Regions from separate parts of the Shewanella sp. YLB-07 genome, predicted to be linked through region 1. Evidence: predicted binding sites of a transcription regulator. Region 1 holds the regulator's gene; each other region holds the start of a gene.

Region 1 (3,292 bases):
TTCGGTGAAGTATTCTACCGCATAACCTTTGGTGAACAGCTGATCCAAATATTCACGAAAAACCGCTGTATAGAGCTTATTACCCCTGAAGCTACGGCGAATGAAAAAGGCTCCACCACGGCGGAACATAGGCCCAGCAGGCCAGAAATTGAGGTTGATACCCGCAGCGATGTGCGGTGGCACCATGCCTTCATAATAAAGAATATAAGACAGTAGTAGGTAGTCCATATGACTACGATGACAAGGTACATAGATGATCTCATGACCATCATGATGTAGCTGCCTTACCTGCTCGGCACCTTTAATATTGATACCCTTGTACAACTTGTTCCACAGCCAGGCCAAGAAACGCTCGGCGATGCGCACAAAGCTCTCGGAGTAATCCGCCGCAACTTCATCGAGATACTCCATCGCCTTTGCTCTGGCCTCGACTTCGGAGATCTTCTTGCTCGCCGCTTCCTCCAGAATCGCCTTCTTCAGGGACTCTGAATTTAACAGGTCTTGAAATAGCACCTGACGTTTAGGCAAAACAGGTCCGGTCATGACCTTACGTTGACGGCTGAAGTGGACTCGAGCAACACGAGCTAACTTATGAGCAATTCGCTTGTCGGTGCCGTGTTCGTCGGCCATATAACGAATTGAGACGGCATTAGAAAATTGAACGAAATTATGTCGACCCAGGAAGAGGATCATCAGGCATTTTCGCAGCCAGGTAGGATTTTGACGCTCAAATACCGCCGCCTTCATGGTATCGTCTTCTTTACCTGGAGTACGCCCCCAGTAAAGGCTAACCGGCACTAGCTGTATATCCAGTTCAGGCTTCTGCCTATGTACCTTGAGCAGATCCATAAAGCTATTTAAGAAAAACTCGTTACTTTCTCTTTGGCCAAATAGCGGCTTGGCACCTTCCAGACACACCACCCTCGGCGTGTACTCACCATCGACAACCAACTCATCATAAGGGCTTGGAAGCCCATACTTATTAGTGATTTCACTTAAGGAAGCGATGTCGCTGAGAGATTCAGTCTTCATCACATAAACCATAGGCTTATCTGGATCTAAGTTGAGATCGGCGAAGGGGTCATGGGGTACAACTATTGTTTGTACCAGCTTTTTCTGAATCCAACGTAAGGATTTATACCAAAGAGAGTCTTTTTTTGACATTTTTCTTATACAATGTGAGTCTTCTTAATAACGGCATAGAATACCAGATAAAAGAGAGATCTCCCTAATAGTAGTCAGCAAAATCCCCCGCATGCCTGATTCGACACTCAAAGCACTTGAGATTGAATATAATTTTCAAAAAAATTAATATTAGATAGCTTTACGGGTGTTCACATTTATAAGGCAACATAAGTTAATAATATTAGGTATAGGTACAATTCATCTCGATAGCCTAGAACATAAAATAAGCCAGTTTAGAGAGATAACCACCAGCACAAAAGATATATAATTCAAGGAGGCCATGCCCACCACCTATTTTTAACGTTATATAAGCACCGAGTAGTCACACCAAAATAATAAATATAAACCATGGGCTTGCGATTGAGAGTTTTTTTGCATACTCACTAATCTTGGTTAATCCTTGCACTGACTAAAATACTGTATATACTAACAGTAACTGTATAGAAAGACAGGATTCATCATGAGACCTTTGACACCAAGACAAGCCGAGATTCTAGAACTCATTAAGCGTAATATTTCCGATACAGGAATGCCTCCGACTCGAGCCGAAATAGCTAAGCGACTAGGTTTCAAGAGCGCCAACGCTGCCGAAGAACATCTTAAGGCACTGGCTAAGAAAGGTCGCATAGAGATCATTCCCGGTACGTCCCGCGGCATCCGACTCACACAAGCTGCGGAGCCAGAAGATTTAGGCTTGCCATTGATCGGCCAGGTTGCCGCAGGCGAACCCATCCTTGCCCAGGAACATATAGAACAACATTATCAGGTCGACCCAAGCATGTTTCGTCCCTGTGCCGACTTTCTACTTAGGGTGCGCGGCGACAGCATGAAAGATATCGGCATTCTCGAGGGTGATCTGCTCGCAGTGCATAAGATTTCACAAGCCAAGAATGGCCAAATTGTCGTGGCTAGAGTGGAAGAGGATGTCACAGTAAAACGCTTCGAGAAAAAGGGCAGCATGGTTTATCTCCATGCTGAAAATGAAGACTATGCACCGATAGTGGTCGATCTCACCAGTCAGAGCCTGAGCATTGAGGGGCTGGCAGTCGGTGTGATCCGTAACGGCAACTGGCAATAGATGAAATCGCACATTGGCGAAGGAGCTTGGTAATGAAAAATTTAATCGGAAATAGCCCTAGACACCCAGGTTTATGGACGAATCCCCTTGACCAAGCGTCCATCACCCAAGAGTGTGGAAGTATCACTACAGTAAGTACCCACACTCAGGGCCGGGTGGAACTGAAAAAGGTGAGTAATCGGCTCGCCACATTGAGCCATCAGGGGCAATGGATCGTATTGATCAGTCCTCCCAACATAGGTTACAAGCAGATGTTAGCCGAAGCCGGTGTTAGGATGGACCGAGTATTGTTGGTTCATGCTAAAGACGAAATCGAAACCTTATGGGCCATGGAAAAAGCACTCATAAGTGGTACATCCAGTGCCGTCATCTGCTGGACTCAGGTCCTAGATTCCCGTGACAACCGACGACTCAGACTCGTAGAAAAGAGCGCTCGCGCCCTTGGCATTGTCATCGAAGATGCGAATAGTCACTTACATGCTAAAGCCCATGAACAAACAGATGCTCACTTCAATCAAGCCTGTTTATTTGGATCTCTGCACTAATCTCCAGTCAATGTAGCCAATAGAAAAATGATTATTTAAGTCCCGCAAGGGACTTTTTTGTATTTGATTTTTATTCGAAATTTTTAAAAAATTCATTAAAAGTGATCTTGATCAATAATTCAACACCAAGTAAGTTAGGGATATAACAACGATAATTTGTTATATCCAAACGATTTAGTAGTCGGCGTAGTAAAGCCCTGCCATCTGTGTAAGGCCAGATATTTACCTCGCTGAAGTCGGTACTGATATATTCAGCCGTAGGTGCGAGCGTGGTTAACTCTGGTAGTAAGTGACTGCCAAACTAAAATAACAAGTGAACCGCCACTGCACTTTGAAGTCATCGTTGCTTTTTTGGGAACTGAAGAGTTTGCATAGAGCAGAGACTTACTGTGTGACTCTTCTTTGTCTTAATTTTTGACAGAGGAGAAGTCTAGTGAAGCGAGTGTTGTATATTTTTCTGGCGTTGCTATTTACGCCATACGTT
Region 2 (3,292 bases), on a different contig from region 1:
GCTGCATGAAGGGATTTCCGCCTTTTATCTTGATATATTCCGCGTGAGCCTGTTCGACGGGAGAGGTGGGCACCGCAAAAGGCAGTTTTGTGATGATCAAGTTAGTCAGGTAATCGCCCGGTAGATCTAATCCTTCAGAGAAGCTACCTGTACCGAATATGATACTAGGTTCATCGTTATCGCATCGTTTCTTATGGGCCGATAAAATTTCTTGTCTGGAAATAGTGCCTTGGATCAGTAAGCCTGTTTTGATCTTACTCTCGACCATATCGACGACCTTCTCCATCTGCCAATAAGATGCGAATAAGACTAAGGTGGCCATCTCACCTTCAATCAGGGCTAAGATCTGCTGGGCGAGTTCTTCGGTGAATTTTTCGTCCGTAGGCTCATTGTTCATCTGAGGCAGAAACAGGGTAGCATTCTGTTCAAAGTCGAAGGGCGAGTCCATGGCTAGAAAGCGGCTACCGTCGTTGAGTGACAGGCCAACTTGATGGGTGAAATGATTAAAATTATTTAAGGCTCGTAAAGTCGCGCTGCAAAGCACCACACCTGCGGCCTTATCCCAAAGTAGCTTTTCTAACATGAAGCCGACTTCTATGGGGGATGCACTGAACAGGTAATCTGTCTGTTTACCGGTTAATATTTCAATCCAGCGTGCCATAGGAGCCCCTTTGGGGTGATCTTCCTTCGCCATCATCTTCCACAGCTTCTGGAGATTTTCCAGCTTCTGCAACATGAAGCCCGTTTCTGTGAGCAGCTGTTCGGCTTGATGTTTTGGAATATCGCCATCTTTTATGGCTTCACTGAGCAAGGCTAACATCTTATTGAACTGCTTGAGGGCCGTAGTCGATACCGTGGCTAAGTTCTCTGCCTGGATAAGCAGCGCCTGGGGTAGCTTGCCATGCTCGAAGCGTAAACGATTCTCAGGATTGTCGAACCTGTGTGTTTGACTATCACAAAAATGAGCTATCTGAGTGAGTTGACCCGTAAGATCGGTAATATGGTCCTGCATTGCCTGCGCCGGGCCTATGATGTGGTTACTCTTTATTTGGTTTTGTAACTTGCTACAGGTCTTCTCTATTTTCTCCAGCCAGTCGACTGCGCCCCTGAGTGTGGTTTGTGCGCTGGAGAAGTCTCTGGCAACCATTGGCAGGTGGTGAGCTTCATCTATGATGTAATACACGTCTTCGGGATCGGGCAGAATGACTCCACCACCTAGTTCCAGATCGGCAAACAAGAGGCTGTGGTTAGCGATCAACACATCCCAGTTATCGATATCTTCACGTGCTTTATGGAAAGGACAATTCCTGTGGCTGGCGAGTTGTCTGTGACAGCTGTGTTTATCACAAGCTATCTGCTGCCATAGGTGGTCGGGGAGCTGTTTGACTAAGGTGTCACGCTCGCCGTTCCATTTACCTTCATGGTACTGCTTCAATAATGTCTGCAGCAGCTTTATCTGGCTGTTGTCGGGTTTGGTCTGCCACATCGCCATCTGAGTGCTGTTATCGGATCCGATTAACATCTCTAATTTAGATAGGCAAACATAGCGTTGCCGACCTTTGACTAAACCGAAGGTAAAGTTTAGCTCAGATTGCTGTAAAAAGAAGGGCAGGTCCTTGTGCAACAGCTGCTCTTGCAGGGCTACGGTCGCAGTGGCGATACAGACTTTTTTCTTACTGGCCAGTGCCAATGGAATAGAGCCTAATATGTAGGCTAATGATTTACCTATCCCTGTGCCAGCTTCGACCACGATAATTCGCCTGCTTTTATCGTATTCACCGGCTAAGGTCTTAGATATTTCGGCGACTATGTAGTTTTGCTCACGCCTTGGACGAAAGTCAGGCAAGGAGTTTGCAATACCTTTATATATGGAGCGGATCTGTGTTTTTACGTCGGCCGATAGCATAGGTATATATGGAAGAGAAATAGAGCTGTACATAATAACAGTGATTGCATAGCCTTAACTACTCTAATTTTATATTATTGAGTTAAATGTGATCCCATTTTCATCGAGTCCTTGTTTTGGATAGACAAATTATGTCAGTAAAGCCCTCTTTAGAGCTCAGTGGAACCTCATCGGTTAAGGGGCGGATTCTTTCTCGCCATACGGTGCAGCATTCGGGTATGGCTTGGCTGCATTATTATATTAAAACCACCGATGGCCCCGTTTTAGTCAAAGTTCCTCATGCTGAATATATGTGTTTCTGTGCAACATCTGCTGTGCCCAGTCTGCAAGCATTGCCGCAGTCAGCAAAACTAAGACTGGTGGATCTGCCGCTTAATAACTTTAATAGCGACCCTGTCACCGCCATTTATGCGAGCTCATCACAAGTATTCAGACAGGTGATCAGAGGCGCTGTCGATCTCGGCATTCCTCTGTTTGAAACTGATATTCGTCCAGAACACAGATACTTGATAGAGAGATACATAGCGCTGGATGTAGAGTTTATCGGTCAATTCGATCCTCAAAAGCAGGGAGGACTGGCCAGTTTTACTGCCACTCGAGCAAGAAAAAACTCTGTTGATATCCAACTTCAAGCCATATCTCTCGATTTTGAATGCAGTATGTCGGGCGAGCTTTACTCGGTCGGCCTCTACGGCAAGACATCAAATGACGAGTATAAGAAAGTGATCATGGTGGGCTCACCTTGTGAGATAAGCAGCGATACATCGGCAATATCTGATGACCAAGCTGATTATATAGAGTGGGTAGCTGATGAGAGAGGACTTATCCTCAGTTTAATTGATTGGTTTGCAGAGTATGATCCTGACATCATCATAGGTTGGGCCGTGGTGACGTTCGATCTGGCGCTTGTTTATAGAAGAGCAAAACTACATGGGATCAAGCTTGCAATCGGCAGGGGAGGCGCTGAACTGAGCTGGAAAATTCCGGATAAGTACCGTCCTGAGACTCTTTCTCTGCCCGGCAGAGTTGTGTTAGACGGCATTGATTGGTTAAAGGCGGCATTCTATCGATTCGATAGTTTCTCATTAGAGTCTGTTGCACGTGCCTTGCTCGAGGAGGGCAAAGCATTGCCCAGCGGTAAGAAGGGGGTTGAGAATCGAGGAGAGGAGATAACCGAGCTATTTCATCATAATAAAGCAGCGCTCGCCCACTATAATTTAACCGATAGCCGCTTGGTGTGGGATGTGTTCAAGAAAACCCAGTTGTTTGAGTTTGCTTTAGAGCGTTCTAGGCTGACCGGGTTAGAGCTCGGCAGAGTCGGCGCCTCGGTAGCGGCATTCAATAACTTATACTTGCCTCACCTGCACAGGGCGGGTTTCGTTGCCC
Region 3 (3,292 bases), on a different contig from region 1:
TGCCGCACCCTGAGCGAATTGCTGTAACTCATGGAGTTTCGGTAACAGAAGATCGAATAACTGCTCCCAGAGCTGCTTTTCGAGTGCCAGTGCCTTGCCCTGACTTGAGAGTACCTTCTCTTCATGTTCTTTCAATTCGGCAATGATGTAACGTTCGGTATTCTTCAGGGTCTGTCTTCGTTGGTAGCTCAGAGGCACCAGATCAGATTCCCGACGGCTGACTTCGATATAGTAACCATGAACCCGGTTATAGCCGACTTTAAGGGTAGATATACCGGTCGAATTTTTCTCACGAGCCTCTAACTCTTTGAGGTAATCCGTTGCCCCCTTACTCAAGGCGCGCCATTGATCCAGCTCTTCGTTGTAGCCATCTCGCAAGACGCCACCATCGCGGATCAGCATAGGCGGATTGTCTATGATTGCTCTGTCGAGGAGCGCGAGCTCATCGGGGAACTCACCGATAATAGTCGCTAAACGCTTGAGATGTGGTGACTGACAACCAATGAGTAGCTGCTGAATGTCGGGCAAGGTAGATAATGCTTGCTTCAGTCGAGAAAAATCCCTTGGCCTGGCGCTTCTCAGTGCGAGTCTGGCCGTGATTCGTTCTATGTCGCCCAGTGCTTTTAAATGTGGAGTCAGAGTGTCAAACAGGCCGCTGTCGAGCAACTCGGTGAGTGCACTTAAGCGAGATTCTATCTGTTGTTTATTTCTCAGCGGTTCGTGGATCCAACGTTGCAACATACGACTGCCCATCGGGGTCGTTGTATTATCTAATATGGCAGATAGGGTATTTTCACGCCCACCTTGCAAGTTGATTGTCAGCTCTAAGTTTCTTCTCGTGGCGGCATCGAGCACGATACTGTCATCTTGATTGAATAGCACGATAGAGTTGATGTGGGGAAGTGCGGTTCTTTGAGTATCTTTGACGTACTGCATCAGGCATCCAGCCGCTTGCAGTGACAAACGCGCGTTTTCTAGGCCGAATCCGCGCAGATCTTTAGTCTTAAATTGATCCAAGAGCAGTTTACGGGAGGTATCGAAATCGAATTCCCATTCCGGGCGCCTGCGTTTGCCATTGAATCCTTTGATGAGAGGCATCTCGCTGAAGTCTTCACTATAGAGAAGCTCGGCTGGATTAGTACGTTGCAGCTCAGCCTCTAATCCTTCTCTTGTCTCTAATTCACTGACCACGAAACGGCCGGAGCTTAAGTCTAAGGTGGCATAACCAAAGCCTGCCTTGCCATGGTATACAGCAGCAAGTAGGTTATCTTGTCTCTCTTGCAGTAAAGCTTCGTCGGTCAGGGTACCTGGGGTGACGAGACGAACGACTTTTCGCTCAACCGGACCCTTAGAGGTAGCTGGATCGCCGATCTGCTCACAAATAGCGACAGAGACCCTAAGCTGAACAAGTTTGGCGAGATAACCTTCGACGGCGTGATAGGGCAGTCCCGCCATGGGAATTGGATCGCCGCCACTCTTACCACGGGCGGTGAGCGAAATACCTAAGAGTTCGGATGCTCGCTTTGCATCGTCATAGAAGAGTTCGTAGAAGTCACCCATGCGGTAAAATAATAACATTTCTGGGTTTTCGGCCTTGAGCGTCAAATATTGACGCATCATAGGTGTGTGTTTTTCTAGGTTTTGGGTGTCGATTGCATTCATCTACAGCTCGTTTCTTCTATGAGGTATTGAACAGGCAAGGTGCTCCATTGGAGCCGCCTTAAAAATATGATGCCAATATTAGCAATTTTTCGAGCCAGTTGCGTCTTTAAAGAATAAATAGTCAGATTGAATTTTTCTTCTGCAACAAGTGCTTCTAATTGAGTGAACACGGCTAGAAAAAAATAATCATGATCAGCACTTGATACTGTATGATTGTACAGTATACTAGTTTGCATATTGAGACCCCTATTCGAGCAGGATAAAGTTTTCCTAAGCTCAAATAGCGGAGTCGCCACGAGTTTATATCGGCGTTGTTGCCGTGACTTAGATTATGCGCGAAGAGGATATCGGAATGAAGATTGATGCGAACAAAGAGAAAGCACTGAATGCCGTTTTAAGTCAGATTGAGAAACAGTTCGGTAAAGGCTCTATCATGAAACTGGGCGAGAATCGCTCGATGGATGTTGAGACTATCTCTACCGGATCACTTTCTTTAGATGTTGCACTCGGTGCCGGTGGACTTCCTTTAGGACGTATCGTTGAGATTTACGGACCAGAATCTTCGGGTAAGACAACACTGACGTTAGAGGTCATTGCTGCCGCACAACGCCAAGGTAGAGTATGTGCCTTTATCGATGCAGAGCATGCGTTAGACCCTATATATGCTAAAAAGTTAGGTGTCGATATCGATAACCTACTCTGTTCTCAGCCAGATACCGGTGAGCAGGCGTTAGAGATCTGTGATGCCTTGACCCGTTCTGGTGCCGTCGATGTCATCGTCGTCGATTCGGTTGCGGCCTTGACACCGAAAGCTGAGATTGAAGGGGAAATCGGTGATTCACACATGGGGCTTGCGGCCCGTATGATGAGTCAGGCGATGCGTAAGCTTGCCGGTAACCTGAAGCAGACCAATACCATGCTTATCTTCATCAACCAGATCCGTATGAAGATTGGTGTAATGTTCGGTAACCCTGAAACCACAACCGGTGGTAATGCACTTAAGTTTTACGCTTCTGTTCGCCTCGATATTCGCCGTATCGGTGCAATCAAAGATCGTGACGAAGTTATCGGTAACGAGACCCGTGTCAAAGTGGTTAAAAACAAGATAGCAGCACCATTTAAACAGGCTGAATTCCAAATTCTTTATGGAAAAGGCATCAACCGTACTGGTGAACTCGTCGACCTTGGTGTGATACATAAATTAGTCGAGAAAGCGGGTGCCTGGTACAGCTATAAAGGCAATAAAATTGGTCAGGGCCGTGCAAATGCAGGTAAGTATCTAATTGAACATCCTGAAATTGCGGAAGAAATTGAAACTGCACTTCGTGGCATGTTACTCGCATCTCCCGATGCGGCTGAATCAGCGACTGGTGATGAGAATGTGGATCTCGAGACTGGTGAAGTATTCTAGAGATGTGTTTAATCACAGGCGATAGAATATAAGTCACTCGGTGGGCCATTCGGCCCACTAGATCGCGGTTTCGCAACTTGCGCGCCGCGACTATTTCTAACCATATCAGTAAGGGCCATGGCCCAACCCCCATCACGTATCAAACAGGTGATAACTAAAATAGGTTACGTCTAAGATCAAATCCCCTCATACTGGACTAGGATCGCTTTGACGATTAAT

What was found. Region 1 encodes LexA, which represses DNA repair genes until DNA is damaged. Its sites were predicted from a motif close to TACTGTATNNNNATACAGTA; they were not measured.
Region 2: a site for LexA is predicted at 1,930-1,949, ahead of dinG (ATP-dependent DNA helicase DinG). Genes of this name have one in related genera too.
Region 3: a site for LexA is predicted at 1,866-1,885, ahead of recA (recombinase RecA). Genes of this name have one in related genera too.

What each region holds. Positions count from the first base shown of each region.
Region 1 covers NZ_VOQB01000012.1:177,898-181,189, reverse strand. Annotated here, with positions in the region: gene plsB (glycerol-3-phosphate 1-O-acyltransferase PlsB) at 1-1,164, opposite strand, end outside; gene lexA (transcriptional repressor LexA) at 1,646-2,263, shown strand; gene FS373_RS23285 (cell division inhibitor SulA) at 2,296-2,808, shown strand; partial or broken gene coxB (cytochrome c oxidase subunit II) at 3,242-3,292, shown strand, end outside.
Region 2 covers NZ_VOQB01000002.1:596,540-599,831, forward strand. Annotated here, with positions in the region: gene dinG (ATP-dependent DNA helicase DinG) at 1-1,906, opposite strand, end outside; gene FS373_RS06495 (DNA polymerase II) at 2,038-3,292, shown strand, end outside.
Region 3 covers NZ_VOQB01000003.1:320,090-323,381, reverse strand. Annotated here, with positions in the region: gene mutS (DNA mismatch repair protein MutS) at 1-1,662, opposite strand, end outside; gene recA (recombinase RecA) at 2,015-3,073, shown strand.